Regions from separate parts of the Rathayibacter sp. VKM Ac-2835 genome, predicted to be linked through region 2. Evidence: riboswitches for the same ligand, from Rfam matches in the RefSeq annotation. Region 2 holds a riboswitch; the other holds the start of a gene.

Region 1 (14,042 bases), 290 kb from region 2:
TGGCCGAAGGTCGGCTCGTCGAGCACGACGACGGCGGGGCGCCGGACCAGCGCCGAGGCGACGGTGAGCCGCCGCTTCTCGCCGCCGGAGAGGGTGAAGGGGTTCGCGTCGGCGAGGTGCGCGAGTCCGAGCCGCTCGAGCAGCTCGTCGGCGCGGCGCCGCTCCGCCTCGTCGCGGACGCCGAGGTGCAGCTCCTGGCGCACCCGCGCCGTGAGGAACTGGTGCTCCGGCTCCTGGAAGACCATGGCGACCCGGTCGCTGAGCTGCCGCGAGCTCCAGCGGTGCGGGTGCGGAGAGGCTCCGTCGCGCACCGCCGGCGACGCGACGATCTCGCCCCGGGCCGGCGGGAGCAGGCCGGCCAGCGTCAGCGCGAGCGTCGACTTGCCGGCGCCGTTCGGACCGAGGACGGCGGTCACCCGGCCGGCAGCGAGAGAGAGGTCGAGGCCTTCGGCGATCAGGGGCGGGGTGCGGCGCCCGAAGACCGGTCGGGCGAGATCGAGCGCCGTCGCGCTCAGGGCGATCGGCGCCGGTCCGGTCGCCTCGACGCGCCGCTCGGGGTGCTCGCCCGGGAGCCAGACTCCCGCGGCCTCGAGGACGCCGCGGGCGCGCTCGATCACCGGACGCGGTTCGCCGTCGGCCACGACGGTGCCGTCGGCGCCGAGCACGACGATCCGGTCGACCAGGTCGATCCAGACGTCGACGCGGTGCTCGACGACGATCAGGGTGGCGCCGGTGCGCGCCGTGGTCCGCTCGACCGCCGAGCGGACCTCCTGGACGCCGCGGGGGTCGAGGTTCGCGGTCGGCTCGTCGAGCAGCAGGAGCCGAGGCTGCATCGCGAGGACGCAGGCGAGGGCGAGCCGCTGCTTCTGGCCGCCGGACAGCGCGGAGGTCGACCGGTCGAGAGCGACGTCGAGACCGACGTCGTCGAGCGCGCGCCGGACCCGGGCCGGGATCTCCGCGCGCGGAACGCCGAGGTTCTCGCAGGCGAAGCCGACGTCGTCCCCGACCCGCGCGAGCACGGCTTGGGTGTCGGGGTCCTGGAGCACGAGACCGGCGACGCCGCGGCGCTCGCCCGGCGACCCGCCGTCGATGCTCAGCTCGCCCTCGTCGGCGCCGTCCTCCTCGCCGCCGAGGACACCGGCCAGCGCGTGCAGCAGCGTGCTCTTGCCCGCGCCGGACGGGCCGAGGAGAAGGACGCGCTCCCCCGGCCGCACGTCGAGATCGAGCCCCGTGACGGCCGCGCTCGACCGGCCCGCGTGCCGCCAGCTCCAGCCCTGGGCACGGATCGACGCACCGCTCATCGAGCGCTCGCGCCCGCCCCCTCGACCACGCGGCCCTCCCGGCCCGAGACGAAGCGGTCCAGCGCTCCGGAGGCGGCGAGCCCGCGCACCGCGAACCAGGGCAGGAGCCCGGCCAGCACCGCGCCCGACACGAGGGACGACACGACGTAGACCGTGCGGAACAGGTCGTCGACGGCGGGGTAGTAGACCAGCAGGTCGTTGACGGCGAGGGCGAGACCGGCACCGGCCCCGGCCAGCATCGCGACGAGCGGGCGACCGCTGCGGTAGAGGAAGAGGGCGAGCACGATCTCGGCGCCCAGGCCCTGGACGAGTCCGGAGAGCAGCACGGCGAAGCCCCACTGGGTGCCGATCAGGGCGGAGACGACCGCGGCGAGGAGCTCGGTGTAGAGCGCCGCACCGGGCTTGCGGATGATGAGGCCGCCGAGCACGCCGGCGAAGAGCCAGCCGCCGCCGAGGAGGCCGCCGAGACCGGGGAGGAACTCGAAGGCGACGCCGAGGACATTGGTCGCGAGTCCCCACGCCCAGAAGACGATGCCCGCGGCCACGGCGACGACGCTCGCCACGACGATGTCGACGACCCGCCAGCGGAGATCGCGGGGACGGCCGCCGGAGGAGGTCCGTCCGGTACCGGTGGTGCTCTGCGCCGCGGTGTTCTGCGCTGCTTTGTTCTGCACTGACGTGCCCTTTCGTGGAAGCGAAACGGGGCACGGGTGGAAGAAGAGGAGATCGAAACGTTCCTTCGCTGGCATGACCCAGATCAGGTTCGACGGTCGAAGGCTGCTGCCTTCCTCTCAGCCCGGTGCACCGGACTCCCGTGTTCGTCAGCAATCATAGACAGCATGTCGTGGTCGGTGGTGCTCGTCCTCGCCGCGGTCCTCGTGGTGCTCCTGCAGGTGCTGCTCTGGCGGCGCCGGTTCCGGATCCGCCGCGAGCTGCTCAGCTACGGCACCCGGGTGCCCGGTCGCGTGGTCGCCCACGACCCGAGCAGAGGCGACGCCTCGGCGGCCCGGGATCTGGGGCGACTGCTGGTCGCCTACCGTCTCGTCGACGGCGAGGAGCGGCACGCGGTCAAGACTCCGTGGAAGCGCGGCGACGCCTGGATGGCGGGCGAGCCGGTCGCGGTGATCTACGACCCGCGCCGTCCGAACGACGCCGAGCGCCTGCTCGTCGGCTTCGGCCGGACGAAGAAGACCTGGTTCACGGCGCGGCCCCAGCGCTGAGGCCGCGCCGGATCCTCTACTTCTTGAGCGCGCGGATGATCCGCGCGAGCGCCTTGCCGGAGACCCACACGAGCGGGACGCCGACGGCGAGGACCGAGACGATGTTCGGCTGGAAGCGCAGGCCGAGGTCGTCCTTGATGTAGGCGCCGATCGGGACCACGGCGCCGCCGCCGCCTCCTCCGCCGCCCTCCTGGCCGTCCTCGGAGCCGCTGCCGCCGCCGAAGCCGAACCAGCGGAGCGTGACGGGGACGAGCGAGACGCCGTCGACCTCGATCGGGTCTCCGTAGCTCGTCGCGGCACCCGCGGAGGTCACTTTGTCGGCCAGGGAGACAGCGATGTTGGGCATGGCCCGACGCTACTCCGCGGGCCGAACGGGCGACAAGCGGCGCACCGGCGCGCACAGGACTCCCTCACCTCCTCCCGGAGGTCTGCTGCGATGATCGTCGGATGCCGTCCCGCCCGCGCCGCCGCCGACCAGGACGCGCCGCGTCCGTCGCGGTCGCGAGTCTGCTGCTGGCGGCGTTCCTCGCCTTCCACCGCGGACTCTGGGACGCCGCGGGCTGGCTGTCGGTCGTCGAGACGGCGATCCCCTGGTCCGGCCTGGCCGTGCTGCTCCTCCTCTCGGCCGCGATCGCCCTGCGCTCGAGGGGTGCCGGAGCCGCGGTCACCGTGCTGGTGACGGTCTACGGCGTGCTCGTGCTCCCCGTGGCGCTGCCCGCTCCCGCCGTCCGCTCGGGCTCCTTCACCGTCGTTAGCCAGAATCTCGGCACCCGCGACGACGCCGGCGCCCTCGCCGCCGAGCTGGCGAGCCGGGAGCCCGACGTGCTCACCTTCCAGGAGCTCGACGGCGACGCGCGGGAGGCGGTCGACGCCGAGCTCTCCGACGAGTACCCGCACTCCTACGTGGTCGGCACCGTCGGGCTGTGGAGCCGCACCGAGCTCTCGAACGGCGAGCCGCTCGATCTGGGCCTCGACTGGAATCGTGCTCTCGCCGTGGACGTGGACACGCCACTCGGGGCGACGCGCCTCTTCGTGGTGCACCTCGCCTCGCTCCGCCTCGGCGATCACGCCGAGCGCGACACGATGCTGGGCGGGCTCGCCTCCGCCCTCGCGGACGACGGCTCAGCGCGCCGGCTCGTCGTCGGCGACTTCAACACCGCGACGGACGACCACCTGCTGGCGCCCGTGCTGAACGAGGCCCGCCTGGTCCGCACGTCCGGCATCGGCTTCCCGGCGACCTGGCCGGCGCTGCTCCCGCTGGTCTCCCTCGATCACGCGCTGGCCGACGGCGTGCCCGCCGCGACCCTCGAGGTCCTGCCGCGGAACGGCTCGGACCACCGGCCGATCAGTCTGACGATCGGTTCCGCGTAGCGAGGGTGTCGCTGATGTCGATGCCCTTGGCCGACTCCGGGGCGGAGCGCGAGAGCAGCGACGCCGGCCGCACGGCGCCGGTGCCGAAGCGGGCGGAGACGCCGTCGACCGCGAGCTCGGCGTCGCGCCAATCGTCGGAGTCGCTCCAGAGCGAGAACGCGACGTCGTCGCCCTCGACGAGCTGCTCGCCGCGGACGCCGATCAGCCGGACCGGCCGGCGCAGCGGGTTCGCCGCCTCCAGCAGTGCCGAGGACGCGTCGTAGAGCACCCGCGCCACGTCGGTCGCCTCGGGGAGGGTGCGCGAGCGGGTCAGCGTGCTGAAGTCGCCGAAGCGGACCTTGACGGCCACGGTGCGGCAGCGGACGCCGGAGCGGCGCATCCGCACGGCGACCTTGTCGCACAGGCGCAGCAGCTCGCGGCGGACGAGCTCCGGGTCGGCGACGTCGTCCGCGAAGGTGATCTCGTGGCCGGCGCTCTTCTCGATCTGCCGGGTGTCGACCGGGCGCGGATCGACGCCGTTGGACAGGGCGTGCAGGCGGCGCCCGGTGGCCTCGCCGAGCGCCGAGACGAGGGAGGCGAGCGGAGTGGTCGCGACATCGGCCACGGTGCGCAGGCCCCGCCGCACCAGCGCCTCCTCGGTGCTCGCCCCGACGCCCCAGAGGGCGCTCACCGGCAGCGGGTCGAGGAACGCCTGCACGCCGTCGGACGGCACGACGAGCAGGCCGTCGGGCTTGGAGCGGCCGGAGGCGAGCTTCGCGACGAACTTGGTACTGGCGATGCCGACGGAGCAGGTGAGACCGAGCTCGGCGTGCACGCGCCGGCGGATCTCGGTGCCGATGGCCCAGGGCGAGCCGGAGATCCGCCGGGCACCGGCGACGTCGAGGAAGGCCTCGTCGATGCTGAGCCGCTCGACGAGCGGGGTGAAGGAGTCGAAGATCGCCATCACCCGGCGCGAGGCCTCGCGGTAGCGGTCCATGTGCGGCTCGAGGATGATCGCGTGCGGGCAGCGGCGGAGCGCCACGGCCATCGGCATCGCCGAGTTGATGCCGTACTTGCGCGCTTCGTAGGTCGCGGCCGTCACCACCGAGCGCGAGCCGATGTGCCCGACGACGACCGGCTTGCCGCGCAGCTCCGGGTGCTCGAGCAGCTCGACGGAGGCGAAGAACGCGTCCATGTCGACGTGCAGGATGCTCGCGCGCGGGTCGTCGAAGGGCTCGGTCGTGACCTGCCGCCCCGTGCCGTCCTGCTTGCTCACGTTCCGCCCTGCTCGAGTGGCGCACCGCTCCCCATGACGGCGGTGCTTCCGAGGATCATGGTCGCACGCACCACCGACACCGGTGCCGGGCGCGAGCCCGCACCGGCGACGACCTCTCCCGGCGGGAATGGCGGCGCCGCCGCCGAGGTTGACCCGAGCACCCCGACGACTCCCGGAGAAGACATGACGCACGAGCACGAGCCCGACTCCCCCGACTCCGACCTGAGCCTCTGGCTCGACCTGCAGGCCCGCGCGCACGCCGCGTTCGAGATCCGCCTCGATGCGGTGGTGGACTGGGCCGCACCGACCCCCGACACCGAGTGGGACACCCGCGCGCTCGTGCTGCACGTGGTCCGCGAGCAGCAGCGGGCGCACACGCTGCTCTCCGGCGGCGACGAATCGCCGATCCGCCTCGAGCCGGTGGCCGCGGACCTCCGCAGCGAGTGGACCCGGGTGACGACTGTGCTGCGCGCGGTGTCGCGCGAGGTCGACCCCCGGGCCGAGCTGCGCCTGGGCCGCGACACCGTCACCGCGCTGGAGCTGCTGCAGGAGCAGGTCGCCGACATCACGGTGCACACCTGGGACCTCGCGCGCGCCACCGGGAGCGAGGAGGCGATGGAGGAGGGCCTCGTCGCCGCCGTCTGGGAGCTCTTCGCGCCGCAGGAGGAGACGCTGCGCGCGAGCGGGCTGTTCGCCGCTCCGGTCCCGATCGATGCGACCGCGCCGCTGCAGAGCCGGCTGCTGGCGGTCACCGGTCGCGACGACCGCCTCGCCGCCTGAGCCGCGGCACCTGAGCTGCAGCACCTGAGCCGCAGCACCTGAGAACGGCCCCAGGCTGCCGACGGCAGGATGGGGAGGTCCGCGCCCGCCGCGCGGACGAGAACCGGGGCGCACCGCCCCGACGAAGAGAGGACAGTCCATGACACGCGTCGCCGTCATCGGAGCACACGGCAAGGTCGGCCAGCAGATCCTCCATCTGCTCTACGACGCCGGACACGAGGCGGTCGGAGTCGTCCGCAACCCCGACCACTCGGAGGACATCGTCCGCCTCGGCGGAGAGCCGCTGGTCCACGACCTCGAGCACTCCACCGCCGAGGACTTCGCCGGGAGGCTGGAGGGCGTCGACGCCCTCGTCTTCACCGCCGGCGCCGGACCCGACTCCGGCCCCGAGCGCAAGCGCACGGTCGACCTCGGCGCCTCCGTGCTCAGCCAGGAGGCGGCCGCGATCGCCGGCATCCGCCGCTTCGTGCAGATCAGCGCGATCGGCGTCGACGCGCCGCTCGCCGACGACACCGAGGAGGGCTGGCGCGCGTACGTCGAGGCCAAGCGCGACGCCGACACGGCGCTGCGCGGCACCGACCTGGACTGGACGATCCTCCGTCCCGGCGGCCTCACCAACGACGAGGGCACCGGCCGCATCGAGCTCGGCGAGAGCGTCGAGAAGGGCAGCATCCCGCGCGAGGACGTCGCCGCGACCGTGATCGCGGTGCTGGCCGACCCCTCGTCGATCGGCAGCACCTGGGAGATCGTCTCGGGCGACGTCGCCATCGAGGACGCCGTCTCCCAGGGCGCCTGAGCGCCGTCTCCCGGCGTCGTCGGACGCCCGGAGCCCTGCGCCTAGAGTGGGGCGGGTGAGCACTCACCCGCCCCGCCCCTGGATCCGCAGCTACGCAGACAAAGTGCCGGAGGAGCTGGAGCTCCCGACCGGCTCGCTCGTCGACATCGTCGCCGAATCGGCCGAGCGCTATCCGCACCAGGTCGCGCTCGAGTTCTTCGGCCGATCGACCAGCTACGCCCAGCTCGCCGATGACGTGGAGCGCGCCGCGGAGGGACTGCGGCGACTCGGGGTCCGCGACGGCGACCCCGTCGCCCTGATCCTGCCGAACTGCCCGCAGCACGTCGTCGCCTTCTACGCGGTGCTGCGCCTCGGCGCCGTCGTCGTCGAGCACAATCCGCTCTACACGCCGCGCGAGCTGCGGCACCAGTTCGAGGACCACGGCGCGCGGGTCGCGATCGCCTGGGACCGCGTGGTCCCGACCGTGCAGGACCTGCCCGAGGACCTCGGCGTGGGCACAGTCGTCTCGGTCGACCTCACGCGGGCGATGCCGGCTCCGATGCGCGCCGCGCTCCGCCTGCCGATCCGGAAGGCCCGCGAGTCGCGCGCCGCCCTGACCGGGAAGGTCCACGGCGCGATCGAGTGGGACTCGCTGCTGCGCCGACGGCTCGACCCGGCGCACCCGCGTCCGACGGCGGACGACCTCGCCGTCATCCAGTACACCAGCGGCACGACGGGAGCCCCGAAGGGTGCCGAGCTGACGCACCTCAATCTCACGGCGAACGCCGCGCAGTCGCGCGCCTGGGTGCCCACGGTGCGCCGCGGCGACTGCGTGGTCTACGCGGTCCTGCCCATGTTCCACGCCTACGGGCTCACGCTCTGCCTGACCTTCGCCATGAGCATGGGCGCGCGCCTCGTGCTGTTCCCGAAGTTCGACCCGGACCTGGTCCTCAAGGTCGTCCGCAAGCACCCGGCGACCTTCCTGCCGGCGGTGCCGCCGATCGCCGAGCGGCTCGCCCTGCGCGCGAAGGAGAAGGGCGTCTCGCTGCAGGGCATCGAGATCGCGATCTCGGGCGCGATGCCGCTCGACCCGGATCTGGTCGAGTCGTTCGAGGCGCTGACCGGCGGCACGCTCGTCGAGGGCTACGGGCTGTCCGAGACCTCCCCCGTGCTGATGGCGAACCCGGTCAGCACGGCGCGCCGCGCGGGCACCGTCGGATTGCCGCTGCCCGGCACGGACGTGCGCATCGTCGATCCGGAGGACCCGGAGACCGAGGTCGAGGCCGGCGGGCAGGGCGAGCTCGTCGTGCGCGGTCCGCAGGTGTTCCGCGGCTACCACCGCAAGCCCGACGAGACCGCGGCCGTGTTCACCGCCGAGGGCTGGTTCCGCACCGGAGACATCGCCACCATCGACGAGGACGGCTTCGTCACCATCGTCGACCGGATCAAGGAGCTGATCATCACCGGCGGCTTCAACGTCTCGCCGTCCGAGGTCGAGGAGGTGCTCCGCCGGCTGCCGGCCGTCCGCGACGTCGCCGTGGTCGGGCTGCCGGACGACCGCAGCGGCGAGCAGGTCGCCGCTGCGGTCGTCCTCGAGCCGGGCGCCCATCTCGATCAGGAGGAGGCGCGCCGCACCGTGCGCGAGGCGCTCACGCCCTACAAGGTGCCGAAGCGGATCGTCGTCGTCGACGAGCTGCCGCGCAGCATGATCGGCAAGGTGCTCCGCCGCGAGGTGAAGGCGCTGCTGCTCGACGGGTCCTGAGGCAGGGCGGCCTCGCGCCGGGCCTCAGGACTCGCGGGGGTCAGAAGTCGAAGCCTCCGCCGAAGTCGCCGCCGCCGATGTCGCCGCCACCGAAGTCGCCGCCACCGAAGTCGCCTCCGCCGTAGTCGCCGCCCGCATCACCGGCACCGGCGTCGCCGCCGTCCGCTCCCGCGTCTGCGCCCTCGGCGCCGTCGGCGCCCTCGGCCTGGACGGACTCGCCGACCCCGTCGGGGATGAACGCGTCGGCGATGGCGGAGCCGATCACGAAGCCGGCGATGGTGCCGAGCATCGACGAGGCGAGCACGCCGCCGAAGCCCATGCCGCCTGCGCCGCCGCCGGAGAAGCGGCGCTCCATGAAGCCGGGCTGGCGGAGCTCGCTGCGCGTCGCCGACTGGGCGAGCGACCGCGCGTCGTCCGAGCGGGGCGCGTCGCCCGCGGGGGCGCCCTCGCTGAGCTCGCGGAAGACCTGCTGGCGCTGCTCGGGCGTGAGCTGCTCGAACGCCTCGCGGTGCACCTGCTCGATCGCCTCGGGCGGGGCGGTGCGCAGGAGGTAGCGGTAGCGCTCGATCGCGATCTCGTCCTTGCTGCGCGCGGACTGCGCGGGCGGGGTGCCGTAGGACGGCGCGTCGGCGCGGCGCTCCGCGGCCGCAGGGGCCGGGTAGCCGGTGGCGGGGCGGCGCTCCTCGGGTCGCTCTTCGCGGCCCAGCAGTCGGTCCAGGAATCCCATGATCTCCTCCTCGGCGCGGCAGGATGCGCACGCACAGCGCAACGCTATGCCTCCCTCCGCGGCGATCGCTGAGGGTTCACTCAGAGCGAGCCCGGCGTCGACGGTCGCGGGCGAGCGCGGGTCTCGATACGCCCCTCCCGGGGCTACTCGACCAGCAAGAACGCGAGTTCGACGCCAGGAGCCGTGCTGATCGAGTAGCCCGCGCAGCGGGCGTATCGAGATCCACCCCCGTCAGCACGCCGGTCTGAAGAACCGGACCCCTGGAAACCGTGGGTCTCGATACGCCCCTCCGGGGCTACTCGACCAGCATGATGGCGCGGCTCGCGGCACGCGAGACCTCCCCGGCGGGTCAGGCGGACTCGCGGAGGACGAGCTGGTGGCGGACGGTGCGGTGCACCGACGGGCCGCCCTTGGGCAGCTCGCCGGCGATCATGGCGACGGCGAGGTCGAGGGCGTGCCGGGCGAGCTCGTCGAGGTCGACGGCGAGGGTCGTCAGCGTCGGGGCGAGCAGCCGTCCGATCGACAGGCCGTCGATCCCGACCACCCGGACGTCGCCGGGGACGTCGACTCCGGCACGGCGGCAGGCCGAGAGCACGCCGAGGGCGCAGAGGTCGTTGAAGGCGACGATCGCATCCGCCGTCCGCGGCCGGGCGACGATCCGCTCGGTCGCATCCGCGGCGGCCTGGGCGGTCGGACCCGCAGCGCGCACGACGGAGGGCTCGAGCCCGTGCGCGGCGAACGCGCGGACCAGCAGCTCCGCACGCCTGCTCGGCCGGGAGTCGCCCGAGACGTCCACGATCACCGGACGCCGCACGCCCGCTCCGGCGAGATGCTCCGCCAGCGCGTCGACGGCGTCGGAGTGGTCGAGCAGCACCGCCCCCCGCAGCGGGTCGCCGGTGGGATCGAGCTCGACGACCGGCACGGAGCCGAGCCGCTCGATCCACTCGGCCGCCCGGTCGCCGAAGGTGCCGATGACGGCGTCGGTCTGCGCGCCGAGCGCCTGGATCATCCGGTCGGAGTCGGCGGCGAGCCCGACGTCGGCGAGCGAGACGTTCCAGCCGCGCGCCGCGGCGACCCGGACCACCGCCGAGGCGAGCTCGGGCGACCACGGGTTCCGCAGATCGTCGACGACGAGTCCGAGCTGGTGCTCCCCGCCCGTCACCAGCCCGCGGCCGAACCGCGACGGCCGGTAGGACAGCTGCTCCGCGGCGTCGAGGACCCGCTGCTTCGTCTCCTCGCTGATCCCTGGCATGCCGTTCATCGCCCGGGTGACGGTCTGGCGGGAGACCCCGGCGGCGGCCGCGACGTCGTGGATCGTCGCGCGGCCGCCCGCCGCGGCTCCGGTCAGGCGCGGAGGTCGAGCCACGCCGTCTGCTCCGGAGTCAGCTCGATCGACAGGCCGCGCATCGACGAGCGGAGCTCGGTGATCGTGCGCGGTCCGAAGAGCGGGAAGGTCGGGAACGGCTGCGCGAGCACGTAGGCGAGCGCGATCGCCGTCGCTCCGACGCCGTGCTCGGCCGCCAGCTGCTCGGCCCGGCGCAGCCGCTCGAAGTTGTCCGGCCCGTAGTAGCAGCGCACCAGCTCGGCGTCGCCGGTGTCGTCCGGGCGGGCACGGCCGGTGAAGAAGCCGCGGGCCTGCGAGGACCACGGCAGCAGCGGGATCTGCCGCTCGACCAGCCACTCCTTCGAGGCGCGGTCGGTCACGTGCACGCAGCCCTCCCACGGGACGTCGTACGCCTCGGCCAGGCCGAAGTGGTCGCTCAGCGCCTGGAAGCCGGCGCGGCCGTTCGCCCGGGCGTACTCCTGCGCCTCGTCGAAGCGCGCCGGCGTCCAGTTCGAGACGCCGTAGGCGCGGATCCGCCCGGCGCGCTGGTGCTCGTCCATCACGTCGACGAACTCCCCCACCGGCACCTCGAGGTTGTCGCGGTGCATCAGGTAGATGTCGGCGTAGTCGGTGCCCTGGCGCTCGAGGCTCTCGAGCAGCTGGCGGGTGAGCGACTCCGGGTCGCAGTACGGCGTGTGCGCGCCCTTGGTGATGACGACGACGTCGTCGCGGATCCCGCGGTTGCGGATCCACTGGCCGAGGCGGCCCTCGAGCACGCCGCCGCCGTAGATGTAGCCGGTGTCGAAGGCGGTGCCGCCCTGCTCGACGAAGGCGTCGAAGATCGCCGAGGCGTGCGCCAGATCGGGCTGGTTGTCGACGCCCATCACGAGCCGCGACATCCGCTTGCCGACTCCCGGGATCTCGCCGGAGAGCATCGGGGCGTCCGCGACCACGCGCAGCGGCCGGCCGGAGACGGTCGGGACGTCCGCGGTCTCGGCCTCGAACGGGAAGCGCAGGCCGACGGCGGCGCGCCAGCGGTCGAGCGTGCGGGCGGTCGCGAGCGTCTCGTCGAGGGTCATCTGCGCGGCCTCGACGGCTCCGGCGGCGAGCGCGTCGGTCGTCGCGTCCGCCTCGATCGCGTAAGGGCTCTCGCCCTCGAAGGCGACGATGCGGGGCTCCTCGCCCGCCACGCTGATCTCGATGCCCGTCTCCGCGGCGCCGAACCACGGGTCGGCCACGTGCAGGCGGCCGCGGGTGCCGTGGACGGTCAGCGCGTTGACGTCGTCGAGCGCCACTCCGGTGCGGAGGGTCGCGGTGATGCCGCCGCGGTAGGTCGCGCGGGCGACGCTCCACTCGTCGACGCCGGTCGGGCCGAGGGTGCCCTGCGCGTCGAACTCGACGGGCTCGGCGACGGCGACGCCGGTCGCGGCCTGGACGATCGCCGCCGCGGCCGTGACGGTGTAGCCGCCGACATCGAGGATCCCGCCGCCCGCCGTCGCGACGTCGTAGAGCCGGCCCTCGCGGGCGCCGGTGCGGAAGGAGAAGGAGGCGTCGATGTGCACGACGTCGCCGATCACGCCGTCGCGGACGAGGTCGAGCAGTGCGGCCGTCTGCGGGTGGAAGCGGTACATGTACGCCTCGACGAGCGGCAGCCCCGCGCTGCGGGCGGCGTCGACCAGGGCCATCGCCGTTCCGTGGTTGACGGCGAGCGGCTTCTCGCAGAGCACGGCCTTGCCGGCCTCGAGCGCCTGGAGGACGAGGGCGGCATGACCGGTGTGCACCGTGGAGATGTAGACGGCGTCGACGGCGGGATCGGCGAGGACCGCGGCGTAGTCGCCGGCCGTCGCGTCCGGGAAGCCGTGCTCGACGGCCTCGGCGGCGAAGGCGGCGGCGCGGCCCTGGTCGGAGCTGCCGGCGGCCACCAGTCGGGCGCCGCGGCTGCTCGCGGGGAGCTGGGAGAGGAACCGGCGCGCGATGCTGCCGGGGCCGAGCACGGCCCAGCCGGGTGCGGTGGTCGTGTTCGGGGTGGAGTCGGTCATGCGTGGCCCTTTCGCGGCGTCGTCGACGTGAACGTTCACGCACGACGCTAGAGCGGTCGACGGGGCTGCGTCAAGCGTGGCGCGGAACGCGACCGTGAACGTTCACCACGCGAACGAGGACGCTCCCCCGCCGCCGCTCCTGAAGGAGCCGGACGAGCGGAGGAGCGCCGGGGTCACCTCTGCTTCGGGACGACCACCCACATCACGAGGTACGCGATGATCTGCGGCCCGGGAAGCAGGCAGGAGAGCACGAACAGCAGCCGGACCACGAAGGGGCTCCATCCGAAGCGGTTCGCGAGGCCGGCGCAGACGCCGGCGATGATCTTGCCCCGACGGGGGCGCACGAGAGTAGCCATGCCTCCACTCTGGCGCAGGGCTGCTGAGTGGAGCATCAGGGGAACCCCCCGAAGCCGACTAGGGGGTACCGCCCGGCCGCTCGGAGGCGATCCGCCGCGAGAAGCCCGCGGCGACGGCCGCGTCCTCCTCCGGCCAGACCAGCCGGAAGCGCTCGAACACGACGGTCCCGACTCCGCCGGGCGACACGCGCTCGAAGTAGCGGCGGTGCCCCGCCAGCCAGGACGCCCGCGAGCGGTCCTTCTCGCCCTCGTCCCACGCGAAGGCGTCGTCGACGCTGTCGAGCGCGCCCAGGCGGATCTCGAGGGTCCGCAGCACGACGCGGGCGACACCTGCCCCGTCGCAGGCGATCCAGTGGTCGCCGACCTCGGGCACGGGCTCGTCGCCGATCAGCGAGGCCGTCGCGGTCTTCACGCCGCGGCGGACCAGGGCCAGCAGCTCGTCGGCCTGCTCGACCGAGTCGCCGAACGACTCCACGAGGGGCAGCTCCGCGGGGACGCCCGGCGCCTGGGCGCGGTACGCGGCCCACAGCTCCTCCGCCGCGGCGCGGTCCGGCTCGGGCAGCGGAGTGCGCTCCGGCACGTCGGGCAGCAGCGGGAGCAGGTTCGCGCCCGCCAGTGCGGCCGGCTCCTCAGGGTGGTTGTCCGGCGTCTCGACCTGCTCGAACGGCCAGCGCAGCAGCAGCCAGCGCCGGGCGTAGGCGTCCAGCTCCTCCTCGAGGCGCGAGCCGGCGAGGCCCGGCACGACCCACCAGGAGGCCTCCGCGGTGTCGTCGCCGGTGGGGCGGACGCTCAGCCCGCCGAGGACCTCGGTCCAGTCCGCGCCGACCAGGAGGTACGCGAAGAGAGTGCGCTCGCGCGCCGCGGTCTCGAGCAGCCGGAGTGCGCGCAGATCGTCGCCCGGCGAGGCGGACGGCAGTCCGCTCGGGTCGCCCGCGGGCAGCAGAGCGGCGAGCCAGCCGCGGTGCTGCCCGATCGCCGGGTGCAGCAGATCCGCGTCGCTCGTCACGAGCGGACGGAGGAAGGCCCCGCCCGGCAGATCGAGGCGTGCGGGGACGGAGGCGTCGCCGGGAAGAGTGCTCACACCGCCGTCCGTTCCCCGCGCGCCGACCTCAGCCAGCCGCGCGCTCGAGGA
Region 2 (14,042 bases):
CTTCGGCGCCGGCTACCTGCTGATCCCGCTGGTGCTGCCGGTGCTCGGCCTGTGGTGGCTGCGGGTCCAGGGGCGCCGGGCGGCGGCGGGAGCGGCGGCCTGATGCGCGTCGAGCAGCGCGCGGCCGATCTCACCGGCATCGGCCCGTCCGCCGTCACCATCGGCAAGTTCGACGGGGTGCACACCGGCCACCGCGCCGTGATCGACACGCTCCACGCCCGGGCCCGCGAGCGCGGGCTCGCCGCGGTCGTCGTCACCTTCGACCGCAACCCGCTCAGCGTCATCGCGCCGGAGAAGTGCCCGCCGGCCCTCGTCGGCAACGAGCAGAAGCTCGAGCTGCTGGCGGGGACCGGGATCGACGCGACGCTGCTCCTGGCCTTCGACGCGCAGTTCCGCTCGCTCACGGCCGAGGAGTTCGTGCGGCAGGTGCTCATCGACGCCCTGGAGGCGCGCGTGGTGCTGGTCGGCTCCGACTTCCGCTTCGGTGCGCACGGCGCCGGCGACGTCGCGATGCTGCGGGCGCTCGGCGAGACCCACGGCTTCGAGGTCGAGCTGATCGACGACGTGCGTCCCGAGCACGGGCGCCGCGTCTCCTCGACCTGGATCCGCGAGCTGCTCGCCGAGGGCGACGTCGAGCACGCGACCTGGCTGCTCGGCCACGAGCCGGTGGTGCGCGGCGTCGTCGTGCACGGCGCCAAGCGCGGCCGCGAGCTCGGCTTCCCCACCGCGAACCTCTCGCCCGAGTCGCAGGGGCTGATCCCGGCCGACGGCGTCTACGCCGGCCGCTTCGTCACCGAGGGCCGCAGCTACCCGGCCGCGATCTCCGTCGGCAGCAACCCGACCTTCGTCGGCGTGCCGCCCAAGCAGGTCGAGGCCTACCTGCTGGACGAGACGATCGACCTCTACGACCGCGTGGTCGACGTCGCCTTCGTCTCGCGCATCCGCGGCCAGGTCGCCTACGAGGGCGTCGAGCCGCTGATCCGGCAGATGAACGACGACGTGGAGAAGGTCCGCGCGATCCTCGGCGCGGAGCCACCGGCCGGCTGAGTCTGCGCGCCGGGGTCCTTCCGGGCCTGCGACGGCGCCCTAGCAGCGGCCGTGCCCGCGCACCAGCGGGAGAGCGCTCAGGGGCGGCGGCGTACCGTGGCCGCATGAGCGAATCCTCACCCGCCCCGTCGCGCCCGCTGGCGCTCGTCACGGGGGCGACCGGCTACATCGGCGGCCGCCTCACCCCGCGCCTGCTCGAGGCCGGCTACCGCGTCCGCGTGCTGGTCCGCGACCCGCGCAAGCTCGCCGAGGTCCCGTGGGCCGGCGACGTGGAGGTCGCCCAGGGCGATCTGAGCGATCCGGAGTCGCTGGCCGCTGCGTTCGAGGGCGTCGGCGTCCTCTACTACCTCGTGCACTCGATGGGCTCGGGCGCCGATCACGCGCGCTTCGAGCAGGTCGAGAGCCGGGCCGCGACGAACGTGGCCGAGGCCGCACTCGCCGCGGGCGTCGAGCGGATCGTCTACCTGGGCGGTCTGCACCCGGATGTGGAGACGCTGTCGCCGCACTTGCGCTCGCGGGCCGAGGTCGGCCGCATCCTGATGGCCTCCGGCGTGCCGACGATCGCGCTGCAGGCCGGCGTCATCATCGGCTCCGGCTCCACCTCGTTCGAGATGGTGCGCCACCTCACCGACGTCCTGCCCTACATGCCGGCCCCGCAGTGGGTGCGCAACTTCATCCAGCCGATCGCCGTCCGCGACGTGCTGCACTACCTGCTCGGCGCCGCCGCCCTCGAGGACGCGACGCTGAACCGCACCTTCGACATCGGCGGGCCGGACGTCCTCCGCTACGGCCAGATGATGAACGGCTACGCGGTCGAGGCGGGGCTCGCGCAGCGGCCGATCGCCTCGCTGCCCGTCTTCACCCCGTGGCTCGCGTCGCAGTGGGTCAACCTGGTGACGCCGATCCCGCGCTCGCTCGCGGTGCCGATCATCGCCTCGCTGCAGTACGACTGCGTGGTGCGCGAGGACGACATCCGCGCGCTGATCCCGGACCCCGAGGGCGGACTGACGCCCTACCGCCGCTCGGTGCGCCTTGCGCTCGGCAAGATGCAGGCCGGTGAGATCGAGACCAGCTGGCAGAACGCCGAGGTCGTCGGCGCCCCCAGCGACCCGCTGCCGAGCGACCCGGAGTGGGCCGGCCACACGGTCTACGTCGACCTCAAGGTGCGCCGGACCGACGCCGATCCGGCCAAGCTCTGGCGGGTCATCGAGGGCATCGGCGGCACCAACGGCTGGTACTCGTTCCCGCTGGCCTGGGCGATCCGCGGCTGGATGGACAAGCTCGTCGGGGGAGTGGGCCTGCAGCGCGGGCGCCGCGACTCCGAGCGGCTGCACGCCGGTGACGCGCTGGACTTCTGGCGCGTCGAGGCGATCGAGCGTCCGACACTGCTGCGCCTGCGCGCCGAGATGAAGGTGCCCGGCGGCGCCTGGCTCGAGATGCGCGCGGAGCCCGGCGAGGACGGCGGATCCGTCTACACCCAGCGCGCCGTGTTCTTCCCGCAGGGGCTCGGCGGCCGGCTCTACTGGTTCGCCGTCCTGCCCTTCCACGGCGTGATCTTCAACGGGATGGCGAACCGCATCACGGCCACCGCGACCGACCTCGCCGACGCCGGCGAGGAGCGCTCCCCTGGTGGGCGCAGGGCGCAGCGGTGACAATGGAGGGGTCCGCGGGCGGCGACACCGCCTCGGACACGAACGAGAGGAGCACGATGAGCGAACGATCGGACACGGACGCGGGGCGCGATCTCCAGCTGGGAAAGGTCGCCTTCATCGGCGACAGCATCATCCAGGGCGGGTCCTGGGACGAGTGGTTGACCGCGTCGACGGTCGTCGACGAGGGGATCGGCGGAGCGACGAGCGACGACGTCGTCGAGCGGCTGCCCGAGCTCGTCGAGGCGGCGCCCGACACGGTGGTCCTGCTGGTCGGCACGAACGACCTGGCCTACCACCGGACGACCGAGCACATCGTGCGCAACATCGAGACGATCGTTGCGACCTTCCGCCGGGACCTGCCCGACGTGCGGATCCTGGTGACGTCGATCCTGCCGCGAGCGCGCGAGTTCGGCACGCAGATCCGCGAGGTCAACCGGCACCTCTGGCAGTTCGCGCCGACCGCGCACGCGGGCTACCTCGACCTCTGGCCGGTGCTCGCCGGCGAGGACGGCGCCCTGCTGGAGCAGTACTCGCCCGACGGCCTGCACCTCAACGAGGCCGGCTACGCCGCCTGGCGCGAGGCCCTCGGCCCGGCCCTCGACTCCGTGCTGCGGATGCCGCCGCGCACCCGGCCGATCACGCTGCCGTACGACGAGTTCGCGCGGCCCAAGACGGCCTAGCGCCGTCTGCGCGGCGACGCGCCGCGAGCCGAGGGGAGCCGAGACCGAGAGGTCCGGCTCCCTTCGTCGTTCCCGGGTGCGCGGGACGATGCGCGGCGCGGAACTGCACAGCTCTTCGGGGATCGATCAGCGGCTCTTGCCGGGGGTATAGGCGGTGGCGGCACTCTCGATCGTGCACCCGGCCGGGTGCGAAGGAGAGCCGGAGGCGCAGCATGAGCAGCACGATCGAGAATCAGGGAGCGGTGGCGGCGGAGTGGCCGCCGCCGACGGCGGGGACCGCGGCGCCGAGTGCGGCGGAGCCGGCGCAGTCGCGTCAGCCACTGTGGCGACAGCGACGCGTCCGCTGGATCGCGCTCGCCGTCCTCGCCGGTCTGCTGCTGCTGGGCGGCGGCTTCGGGATCGGCTACGCCGTCGGGAACTCGGTCGGCTCCTCCGCCGTCGGCGGGTTCGTCCCGTCACAGCGGGGCGGGATGCCGGACGGCGGCTTTCCCGGTGGCGGACCCGGGTCGTCCGGCGGCCAGGGGAGCGGCACCGGGACGGACTCGGGGACGGACTCCGGCACCGGAGCCGACTCGGGCACCGGAGCCGCGACCGGGACGGCGAGCTAGCCGAGCGCCTCGCGGAAGGCGGCGAGGGCGTCGTCCGAGAAGAGGACGAAGCGGACCTCGTCGAGGGCGCCCGGGCCGTCCTCGGCGGCGGCGAGCCGGACGGAGTCGACGGCGATGAGGGCCGCGCTGGCCATCGGCCAGCCGTAGACGCCGGCCGAGACGGCCGGGAAGGCGACGGTGCGGGCGCCGAGGGAGCGGGCGACGCGGATCGACTCGGTGTAGGCGGAGGCCAGAACGGCGGAGCGGTCGTCGCTCCGCGAGTACACGGGGCCGACGGTGTGCACGACCCAGCGGGCGGGCAGGCGGCCGGCGGTGGTCGCGACCGCGGAGCCGGCGGGGAGTCCGTCGCGCAGCTCACCGGCGCGGAGGGTCCGGCACTCCTCGAGGATCTCGGGGCCGCCCGCGCGGTGGATCGCGCCGTCGACCCCGCCGCCGCCGAGCAGCGACGAGTTGGCGGCGTTGACGATCACGTCGACCTGCTCGCGGGTGATGTCGCCGCGGACGGCGGTGACCGCGGTCACGAGCGGTTGTTGGAGAGCTCGAAGATCTTCACGAGCTCGGCGATCGCGGCCTCGCGCGCGTCGCCGCCCTCGTCGAACATCGCGGTGACGTGAGTGCGCAGGTGGTTCTCGACGATCAGCTTGTTCAGCGAGCCGAGCGACTTCTGGATGGCGAGCGACTGCGTGACGATGTCGACGCAGTAGTCCTCGTTCTCGATGGCCTTCTCGAGGCCGCGCATCTGGCCTGCCAGGATGCGGGCGCGGTGCAGGGAGCGCTTCTTCAGATCCTCGATCACCCGCCCAGTTTACGCCGGAGCGCCGATACCCGGCGGGGGTATCGGCCGGCGAGACGACGCGAACTATGACCCGTGAACGCGTCGGCGCCCGTTTCGAGTCGTCTCGATCGGGGTGCGGCGCGCGAGTGGACGCGTGCTGGGGTGTGCCGGCCTGTCCGGCCCCGATTCGCGTCCGTTCGCTCACGAGCAGGGCCGCGGGCCATCGAGTCGACGCTCGATGGGCTCTACGGGCGCACAAGCGCCCCGTCCGGGTCGATTCGCTCGGGGCGAGGAGGCCGAACGGACAGCTGCTGGGGTCTGCGGGTGGGTCAGGACCCGATCCGGGTCCGTTCGTGACGGCGCGGGGGCGTGGCTCTGCGAGTGGACGTGTTCTGGTGCCTGTGCGCGGGCGTGCGCCCGGATCGGGTCGGTTCGCGCGAGGGGCGGGAGCCGAACGGACCCGCGCGGGGTTCGGAGCGGAGCGGGCGGGACCGCCCCGTACGATCGACGGGTGAACGCGAAGAAGTCCGGCCCCCCGCGCGGCGGCACGACCGCCCGCTACCCGTCCCGCTCGAGCGCGCGGATGGCGCTGGCGCCGGGGATCCTCGCGGCGATCATCCTGCTCGCGGGGCTCGCACTCGTCGGCGGCGACGCCTACGACTTCGTGCGCTACCCGGTGGCGATCCTCGCGGCGGTCATCGGCTGGTTCGCGATCCAGGCGAAGGCCTACTACTGGCTGATCGGGCTCGCGCCGATCGTCGTGCTCTGGAACCCGGTCTTCCCGTTCTCCTTCCCGGACGCCGTCTGGTCCTCGCTCCACCTCGCCGCGGTCGGCGTCGTGGTCGCGGCCGGCCTGATCATCCGGGTGCGCGTCGCGGAGTGATCCCGTGGGCGCCGGACGCGCCCGCAGGCGCCGGGTGCCGCTGATCCGGCGCTGAGGAGTAGACTCGACGCGCACCCGCACGCCGGGGATGCTGCGACCGGGTCTCAGACCCGTTGCTCGGAGCTCCCGACGGCCACCGGGTGCATCGGTGCCCGTCTCGTCCCCGACGCGACGCGGCCAGTGCAAGGCAGTGCAACACCAGCACGGTGACGAACCAGCACAGTGCAATGCGACGGCAGAGCGCGGGAACCCCTCCTCCGCCCCCGTCCACGTCGAGGAGGAGCATGGCTCGCAGCGGCCAGCGTCAGTCCGGTCAGTCGCGTCGTTCGACGAGCGCGAGCCCGGGGACCCGCCCGCGCTCGCGTCCGCGCGGCGTCGACAACTCCGGGATCATCCCGATCCTCGCCCGCCGCGTGCGCGAGGTCGAGGCCAAGGCCCAGACCGGCAAGGTCGGGCCCACCAACCGCACGAAGTTCCTGGTGATCGCCCTGCTGATGCGCGAGGAGCGCAAGCGGGTGAAGACCGACACCGAGCTCAGCGACTCGCAGCGCGCGGAGGAGATGAAGCGCCTCGACGGCATCGCGACGATCCTCGCGAAGACCGCGGCGCGCGACACCAGCCTGATCGCCCTGCTCGAGTCCGAGGCCGGCATCACCGCGGCCGCGCAGAAGCTGCGCCGCGACTGGCTGCTGGAGGCCGGCGCCGAGCTGAGCCCCGACGAGCTGCTGATCGTGACCGAGCCGGAGCCCAAGCCGGAGGTGCCGGTCAACCAGGTCGTGCCGCCATCGGTGCGTGCGCGCCAGCTCGCCAACCCCTTCCTCCCGCCGGACTTCTCGATCGCGAGCGCGCCGACCCCCGCCCGCCGTCGCCTCGACGACTGGGAGCTGCTCGGACCGCTGTTCAAGGCGTTCGAGTACGGCGCGGGCGGCCGCGCCGCCAGCATGGAGCTGCCCGAGCCGCCGAAGATCGACCGGGTCACCCCCCGCGGTCGCGACCTGATGCCGCACCAGGCCCGCTTCATCGAGGGCGCGCGCGAGGGTCACCGCAGCTTCCTGCTCGCCGACGAGCCGGGTCTCGGCAAGACGGCGCAGAGCCTGCTCGCCGCCTCCGTCACCGGCTCGTACCCGCTGCTCGCCGTCGTGCCCAACGTCGTGAAGATGAACTGGGCGCGCGAGGTCGAGCGCTGGACCCCCCAGCGCCGCGCGACCGTCATCCACGGCGACGGCGGCACGCTCGACGCGTTCGCCGACGTCGTGATCGTCAACTACGACATCCTCGACCGGCACATCGGCTGGCTCGGCAGCCTCGGCTTCCGCGGCATGGTCGTCGACGAGGCGCACTTCATCAAGAACCTGCGCTCGCAGCGCTCGCAGAGCGTGCTGGCGCTGGCCGCGAAGATCCGCGAGACGACGCCGGGCCACGACCCGCTGATGATCGCCCTCACCGGAACGCCGCTGATCAACGACGTGGACGACTTCCGCGCGATCTGGCGCTTCCTCGGCTGGATCGACGAGACCAAGCCCGGGCCCGAGCTGATGAGCCTGCTCGAGGACACCGGGCTCACCCCCGCGGACACCGGCTTCTACCCGGAGGCGCGCGAGGCGGTCATCGACCTCGGCATCGTCCGGCGCAAGAAGATCGACGTCGCCGCCGACCTGCCCTCGAAGCGGATCGTCGACCTGCCGGTCGAGCTGGACGACGACCTCGGCCGCTCCATCCAGAAGGCGGAGCGCGAGCTCGGCGCCCGGATGCTGCAGCGCTACAAGGCCGTGACCGCCTCGATCACGCACGAGCTCGACGACGACGAGCGCGAGCGGTTCGTCCGCATCGTGGCGCAGAGCGAGCTCGAGGAGTCGAAGTCGGCCAAGACCGGCGAGAACGTCTTCACGATGGTGCGCCGGATCGGCCAGGCCAAGGCGGCCCTCGCCGCGGACTACGCCTCGCAGCTGGCCCGCTCGGTCGGCAAGGTGGTCTTCTTCGCCAAGCACATCGACGTGATGGACCAGGCCGAGGACACCTTCGAGAAGCGCGAGCTCACCTCCGTCTCGATCCGCGGCGACCAGAGCGCGACGTTCCGCCAGGCGCAGATCGACGCGTTCAACGAGGACCCCGACGTCTCGGTCGCGGTCTGCTCGCTCACCGCGGCCGGCGTCGGCGTCAACCTGCAGGCGTCGTCCAACGTCGTCCTGGCCGAGCTGTCCTGGACCTCGGCCGAGCAGACGCAGGCGATCGACCGCGTGCACCGCATCGGCCAGGAGGAGCCGGTCACGGCCTGGCGCATCATCGCGGCGCACACGATCGACGCCAAGATCGCCGAGCTGATCGACGCGAAGGCCGGCCTCGCCGCCCGCGCGCTCGACGGCGCGGACGCCGAGGTCGCCTCGGTCGACACGGTTCAGCTGGACGCGCTCATGCACGTCCTCCGCGAGGCGATCGGCTGAGCGGAGCCGCGAAGAAGTCGCGCTCGAAGAGACTCGAGCGCAGGAACGCGTCGCCCATGGCGGCGCGTTCCGCGTTCGTGCCGCGGGCGGCGGCCTCCTCGGTGATCGCGAGCGCCCGCTCGGTCGCGACAGCGAAGGCAGGATCCGCGTAGGTGACGAGCCAGTCCGCGTAGGGATGGCCGGGCCGGTTCGCCGCGGCGAGGCGCTCGCCGATGTCCGCGTAGAGCCAGAAGCACGGCAGCAGCGCGGCGACGATCTCGCCGTAGCCGCCGCGCGCGCCGACGGCGAGCAGGTGGTCGACGTAGCCGCGGGTGGTGGCGGAGGCCGTCGCCGTGCGCTCGCCGAGGCGGTCGCGGTGCAGCTGCGCCTCCGCCGCGAGGGCCGAGGCCGACGACTCCGCCCAGAAGACCTGCTCGGCGGTGCTCGGTGCGCGCTGCGCCGCGATCGCGAGGACCCGGGCGTACTGGGTGAGGTAGAGCGCGTCCTGCTCCAGGTACCACTCGAAGTCGTCGCGGGCGAGGGAGCCGTCGCCCAGGGCCGTCACGAACGGCAGCGCGTCGATCTCGGCGCGCAGCTGCTCCGTCTCGGTCCACATCCGCTCGCAGAACGCGGGGGCGCGCAGGCGGTGGAAGTGGTCGATCGGGCCGTTGCCCTCGCCGACCCGGAGCGCATCGGCGCCGCGGAGGGCTCCAGTCAGCCAGTCCTTCGCCTCGGTCAGCGCCTGGGCGAGGGTGTCCGGAGTCGTCTCGCCGCCGGCGAGGAGCGTCGCCATCGCGGAGGACAGCGAGCAGCCGGTGCCGTGGGTGTTCCGGGTGGCGACCCGCTCGCCCGGCACCTCGCGCACACCGCCGTCCACGGTGACGATCGCGTCCGGCGTCGCCGGGCCGTCGAGGTGCCCGCCCTTCACCAGGACGGCGGTGCCGAGATCCCGGGCCAGGGAGCGGGCCTGCTCGAGCGCGGCGGACCAGTCGGCGGCCGGCTCCGCTCCGGCGAGCACGGCCAGCTCGGAGAGGTTGGGCGTGACCAGATCGGCGCGGCGGACGAGCGCGCGGACCGCCTCCTCCGCCTCGTGGTCGAGGAGGCGGTGGCCGCTGGTCGCGACCATCACCGGATCCACGACGACGAGCGGCGGGCGGACGTCGTCCAGCCAGGCGGCGATGATCCCGCCCAGCTCGGCGTTCGCGATCATGCCGATCTTCACCGCGTCGATCTCGACGTCGTCGCTGACCGCGTCGAGCTGCTCGCGGAGGAACGCAGCGGGCGGCAGGTGGATCGAGCGCACGCCGCGGGTGTTCTGAGCGACGAGTGCGGTGACGACCGCCATCCCGTAGCCGCCGAGCGCCCCGATCGACTTGAGGTCGGCCTGGATCCCGGCCCCGCCGGTCGGGTCGGTGCCGGCGATGCTGAGCACCCGGGGGACCGGACGGGGCTGCGGGAGCGCGGCGCTCATCGGTCCCACTCCGCCCGGAAGGCGCGAGCCGCGGACTCCGGATCGTCTGCGGCGCAGATCGCGGAGACGATCGCGAGGCCGGCTGCTCCGGCTCGGCGCAGCGCTGCGGCGTCGTCGGCGGTGACGCCGCCGATGGCGACGCAGGGGAGCGGCGTCGCGGCGGCGAGGGCGGCGAAGCCGTCGATGCCGAGCGGGACCGGGTGGTCGGGCTTGGTCGCGGTGCTGCGGATCACGCCGACGCCGAGGTAGTCGACGGTGCCGACGGGCAGGGCGTGCGCGGCGGCGAGGTGGGACGGGGTGTTCGCGGTGAGACCGATCACCGCGTCGGCGCCGAGGATGCTCCGCGCGGCGAGAACAGGGAGGTCGGACTGGCCGACGTGCACGCCGTCGACACGGGCGCCGGCCAGGCGGGCGGCGAGGACGACGTCGACGCGGTCGTCGACCAGCAGGGTCGTGCGCTCGTCGAGGACGGCGGCGACGGCGCAGGTGAGGGGGACGAGCTCGGCGGCGGTCGCCTCGTGGTCGCGGACCTGGACGATCCGGACGCCGCCGGCGACGGCCGCGGCGACGACGGCAGGGACGCCGCGCGGGCCGCAGAGACGGGTATCGGTGACGAGCTGGAGCGAGAGGTCGATCATGCGATCCGCGCTCCGCTCTCGACGTCGGCCGCGGCGAGGGCGGCGAGGGCGTCGAGCAGGCCGACCGCGAACGAGCCGGGGCCGGCGGCGGTCTCGGCGGCGCGCTCGGCGGCGAGCCCCCAGACGACGGACGCGGCGACCGCGGCCCCGAGCGCGTCGGAGCCCGGCACGCCGAGGAAGGCGGCCATGACGGCGCCGAGCGCGCAGCCGCCGCCGGTGACGCGGGTGAGCAGCGGATGCCCGCCCGTGACGCGCACGACGCGCTCGCCGTCGGTGATCACGTCGACCGCGCCCGAGACGGCGACGACGGCGCCCGACCGGTGGGCGAGAGCCACGGCGGCCTCCAGCGCCTCCTCCGGCCCGTCGACGGCGTCGACCCCGCGACCGCCGGTGCCGAGGCCGGCGAGGGCGAGGATCTCGGAGGCGTTGCCGCGGATGATCGCGGGTCGCGCCTCGAGCAGCTCCGCCGCGAGGGCGGTGCGCACGGGCAGCGGGCCGACGGCGACCGGGTCGAGCACCCACGGGGTGCCGGCCGCGTTCGCCGCCGCGACGGCCTCGCGGGCGCCGTCGCGCTGCTCCGCGTGCGGGGTGCCGAGGTTCACCAGCGTCGCGGAGGCGATGCCCGCGAAGACGCCGGCCTCACCGGGCAGGTCGCACATCGCGGGGCTGGCGCCGAGCGCCAGCAGGCTGTTGGCGGTGAAGCCGGTGACCACCGCGTTGGTGATGCACTGCACGAGCGGCGCGGCGGAGCGCAGCCCGTCGAGGTCTCGGGCGACGGCTGCGCCGTCGAGGAGGGTCGGGTGGGCAGGCGTGCGAATGCTCATTCGCGACATCCCTTCGCTAGTACGAACTAGATCAGGTTCGACGGGTCTCATCTCAGCCCTGGCGGGCACCCCGTGTCACTGCCGACGACCCTAGCGGGTCGTGCCGTCACGCCGTGAGGATCCTGCTGTCGCCGCGATCGCTGACGACGACCTTCAGCCCGGTCGGCAGCCGCTCGCGCATCGCGTCGACGTGGCTGATCAGGCCGATGGTCCGCCCGCCGGAGCGCAGCGCGTCGAGCGTGCCGAGCGCCGTCTCGAGCGTCTCCGCGTCGAGCGAGCCGAAGCCCTCGTCGATGAACATCGTCTCGAGCGAGACGCCGCCCGACTGCATCGTGACCACGTCCGCCAGGCCGAGGGCGAGGGCGAGCGAGGCGAGGAAGGTCTCGCCGCCGGAGAGCGACGCGGGCTGCCGGCGGGCGCCGGTGAAGGCGTCGAGCACGTCGATCCCGAGCCCGGAGGCCGCGCCGCGATACGCGAGCGAGTCGTCGTGCACGAGGGCGTAGCGGCCGCTGGTCATCGCGTTCAGCCGCAGGTTCGCGGCGGCGACGATCTCCTCGAGCCGGCCCGCCAGGGCGAAGGCCTCGAGGTCCATCCGGCGGGTGTTCTGCCCGCGGCCGTCGATCGTCTCGGCGAGGGCGCGCAGCTCCTCGTGCCGGCGCAGGCGCTCGGCGAGGCTGCCCAGGCGCTCCTCGGCGCGGCCGGCCAGCTCGGCGAGCCGGGCGGCGCGGTGCTCGAGCACCGAGTGCCGCGAGCGGGCCTCGTCGCGGCGGGCGGAGGCGGCGCGCGCCTCCTCCTCCGCCGCGGCGAGATCGACGGGGGCCGTCGGCAGGCCGGCGAGCTCGGGGTCGGCCAGCACCGAGTCGACGGCGCTGCGGCGGCGCTCGTGCTCGGCGACGACGGCCTCGGCGCGGGCGCGCTCGCCCGAGGTGAGAGCGGCGGACTCGGCGTCGACGGTGCTCGCGAAGCCGCGGTCGGCGATCACCTCAGCGAGCTGGACTTCGGCCGCCTCGGCCGCCTCGCGGCGGGTGGTCGCCGCGTCCTCGGCCTCGACGAGCACATCGGCCAGGCGGCGCTGCGCGGTGATCGCGGCGACACGCTCGGCGATGCTCGCGGCGCCGTCGCGGTGAGCGTCGATCCGCTCGCGCAGGAGGCGCAGCGCCTCGGCGGCGAGGGCCTCGTCGGAGCTGAGGCGCTGGTGCTCGGTGCGGGCGGTCTCGAGGGCGGCCGTCAGCTCGTCGCTCCGGACGCGGAGGGTGGACCGTTCGCGCCGCAGCTCCTCGAGCCGGGTCGCGGCGCTCCGAGACTCTGCGAGGTGCTGCTCGGCCTCGACGCGGACGGCCTGGAGCTCCTCGGCGGTCGTGGCGCCGGCCCGCTCCTCGAGGGCGGCCAGGGCGAGCGCTCCGGCGCTCTCGGCCTCGCGCGCCGCGTCCATCGCGGCGAGGGCGCGGTCGACGGCGGTGCGCGCCTTCTCGATCTCGCCGGTGCCGACGGGCGGCAGCTCGCCGTGCTCGGCGGGGCGCGGGTGCTCGCAGGATCCGCAGACGGGGCACGGGTCGCCGGGAGCGAGGGCGCCGGCCAGCTCGCCGGCGAAGCCCGCGAAGCGGCGGGCGACAAGCTCGGCGTGCTGGGCGGCGCGAACGCCGTGCGCCCGGGCTGCGTCGGCGTGGGCCGAGCGGAGGCGCTCCAGCGCGGTCGCGGCCGTCGCGCGCTCGGCGGCGGCGCGGATCCGGCGGTCGAGCGCGGCCAGCTCCTCGGAGCGGGCCGGCAGCGCCGACGCGTCCGGAGCGAGGGCGTCCTCCTCTGCGGAGAGCGCGTCGAGCAGGGCGGGCAGCGCCCGGAGCTCGCCGTCGAGGACGTCGAGCGCGGCCGCGGACCGCTCGCGCGCCCTCGCGGTGCGCTCTGCGGAGCGGACCGCCTCCGGCAGGGTGCGCTCGTCGGCCAGCGCCTCGGTCAGCGCGCCGAGAACGGCGGCCAGGCGCTCGCCGGCACGGGCGGCGGCGGCCCGATCGGCGGGCTCGTCGAAGGCCGCGGTGAAGGCCTCCGCGGCGCCGTCGCGGGCACGGCCGGCAGCGGCGGCCTTCTCGGCGGCGGAGCGGGCGGTCTTCAGCAGCGGCAGCACGCCCTCGGCCCGGCGCGCCCGCTCGATCCGCTCGCGCTCCCGGACGACGAGCGACTCGGCGACCGCCAGCTCCTCGGCCTCGATCAGCGCGCTCCGGCGGCGGTCCTGCGCCCGCTTCACCAGCCGCGTCTCGTCCCGGGCGGTCTCGGCCGCTCGGCTCGCGGCGTCGGCCTCCGCCACGTCGTCGCGGGCGAGCGCGAGGGGAGCGTCGAGCCGGGTCACCAGGGAGCGGAACCAGGCCGTGTCGGGCGCCGCCGGTGCGGGCTCCTCGTCGCCTGCGAGGCGCACGGCCTCGTCGGCCAGCGCCGTCACGGCCGCGCGCTCCTCCTCGAGCGCCGCGCCGCTCTCCTGCCGCTGCTCGACGAGCCGCCGGCGCAGCAGGTCGTAGCGCTCCGTCGCGAAGAGGGTGCGGAGCAGCCGCTGCCGATCGTCGTTCTTCGCGAGCAGGAACTCGTGGAAACGGTTCTGCGCCAGCAGGATGACCTGGAGGAACTGGTCCTTGGTCAGGCCGACGATCCGGCCGATGTCGGCACCCGTCTCCCGCGCGCTGGAGGACAGTCCCCGCCACTCGCCGTCGACGTGCTCGAGCAGCGCGACCTTCGCCGCCTGCCGGGTGGTGCCGCCGCCGCGCTTGGCCGGCCGCTCGTACTCGGGGGAGCGGCGGACCCGGTAGAGCCGCCCGGCCGCCTCGAAGTCGAGCTCGGCGAACGTCTCGTCCTCGGGGGCGCTGTGGTCGCTGCGCAGCCGCGAGGCCGTGCCGTCGAAGCGCGGCACGGAGCCGTAGAGCGCGAAGCTGATGGCGTCGAGGATCGTCGACTTGCCGGCGCCGGTGCGCCCGGCGATCAGATAGATCCCCACATCCTCCAGCCGGTCGAAGTCGATCTCCTGCTCCGCGCGGAAGGGGCCGAGACCGGCGAAGGAGAGG

The links. Region 2 has a riboswitch for thiamine pyrophosphate ahead of thiM (hydroxyethylthiazole kinase). Riboswitches for the same ligand answer to the same signal wherever they lie in the genome.
Region 1: another riboswitch for thiamine pyrophosphate. It lies ahead of HRK28_RS00925 (ECF transporter S component); the one in region 2 lies ahead of thiM (hydroxyethylthiazole kinase).

Annotation. Positions count from the first base shown of each region.
Region 1 covers NZ_JABSNQ010000001.1:198,338-212,379, forward strand. Annotated here, with positions in the region: gene HRK28_RS00920 (ABC transporter ATP-binding protein) at 1-1,301, opposite strand, end outside; gene HRK28_RS00925 (ECF transporter S component) at 1,298-1,975, opposite strand; TPP riboswitch at 2,019-2,126, opposite strand; gene HRK28_RS00930 (DUF3592 domain-containing protein) at 2,141-2,521, shown strand; gene HRK28_RS00935 (hypothetical protein) at 2,538-2,867, opposite strand; gene HRK28_RS00940 (endonuclease/exonuclease/phosphatase family protein) at 2,969-3,892, shown strand; gene dinB (DNA polymerase IV) at 3,867-5,147, opposite strand; gene HRK28_RS00950 (TIGR03086 family metal-binding protein) at 5,331-5,927, shown strand; gene HRK28_RS00955 (SDR family oxidoreductase) at 6,067-6,723, shown strand; gene HRK28_RS00960 (long-chain-fatty-acid--CoA ligase) at 6,779-8,464, shown strand; gene HRK28_RS00965 (hypothetical protein) at 8,505-9,191, opposite strand; gene HRK28_RS00970 (LacI family DNA-binding transcriptional regulator) at 9,541-10,557, opposite strand; gene HRK28_RS00975 (aldo/keto reductase) at 10,536-12,554, opposite strand; gene HRK28_RS00980 (PspC domain-containing protein) at 12,728-12,910, opposite strand; gene HRK28_RS20675 (ASCH domain-containing protein) at 12,969-13,991, opposite strand; gene gatB (Asp-tRNA(Asn)/Glu-tRNA(Gln) amidotransferase subunit GatB) at 14,020-14,042, opposite strand, start outside.
Region 2 covers NZ_JABSNQ010000001.1:487,116-501,157, reverse strand. Annotated here, with positions in the region: gene HRK28_RS02340 (hypothetical protein) at 1-103, shown strand, start outside; gene HRK28_RS02335 (bifunctional riboflavin kinase/FAD synthetase) at 103-1,047, shown strand; gene HRK28_RS02330 (SDR family oxidoreductase) at 1,152-2,699, shown strand; gene HRK28_RS02325 (GDSL-type esterase/lipase family protein) at 2,756-3,379, shown strand; gene HRK28_RS02320 (hypothetical protein) at 3,592-3,987, shown strand; gene HRK28_RS02315 (O-acetyl-ADP-ribose deacetylase) at 3,984-4,508, opposite strand; gene HRK28_RS02310 (metal-sensitive transcriptional regulator) at 4,505-4,783, opposite strand; gene HRK28_RS02305 (DUF6804 family protein) at 5,274-5,645, shown strand; gene HRK28_RS02300 (DEAD/DEAH box helicase) at 5,930-8,086, shown strand; gene thiD (bifunctional hydroxymethylpyrimidine kinase/phosphomethylpyrimidine kinase) at 8,055-9,536, opposite strand; gene thiE (thiamine phosphate synthase) at 9,533-10,174, opposite strand; gene thiM (hydroxyethylthiazole kinase) at 10,171-10,998, opposite strand; TPP riboswitch at 10,990-11,081, opposite strand; gene HRK28_RS20690 (AAA family ATPase) at 11,105-14,042, opposite strand, start outside.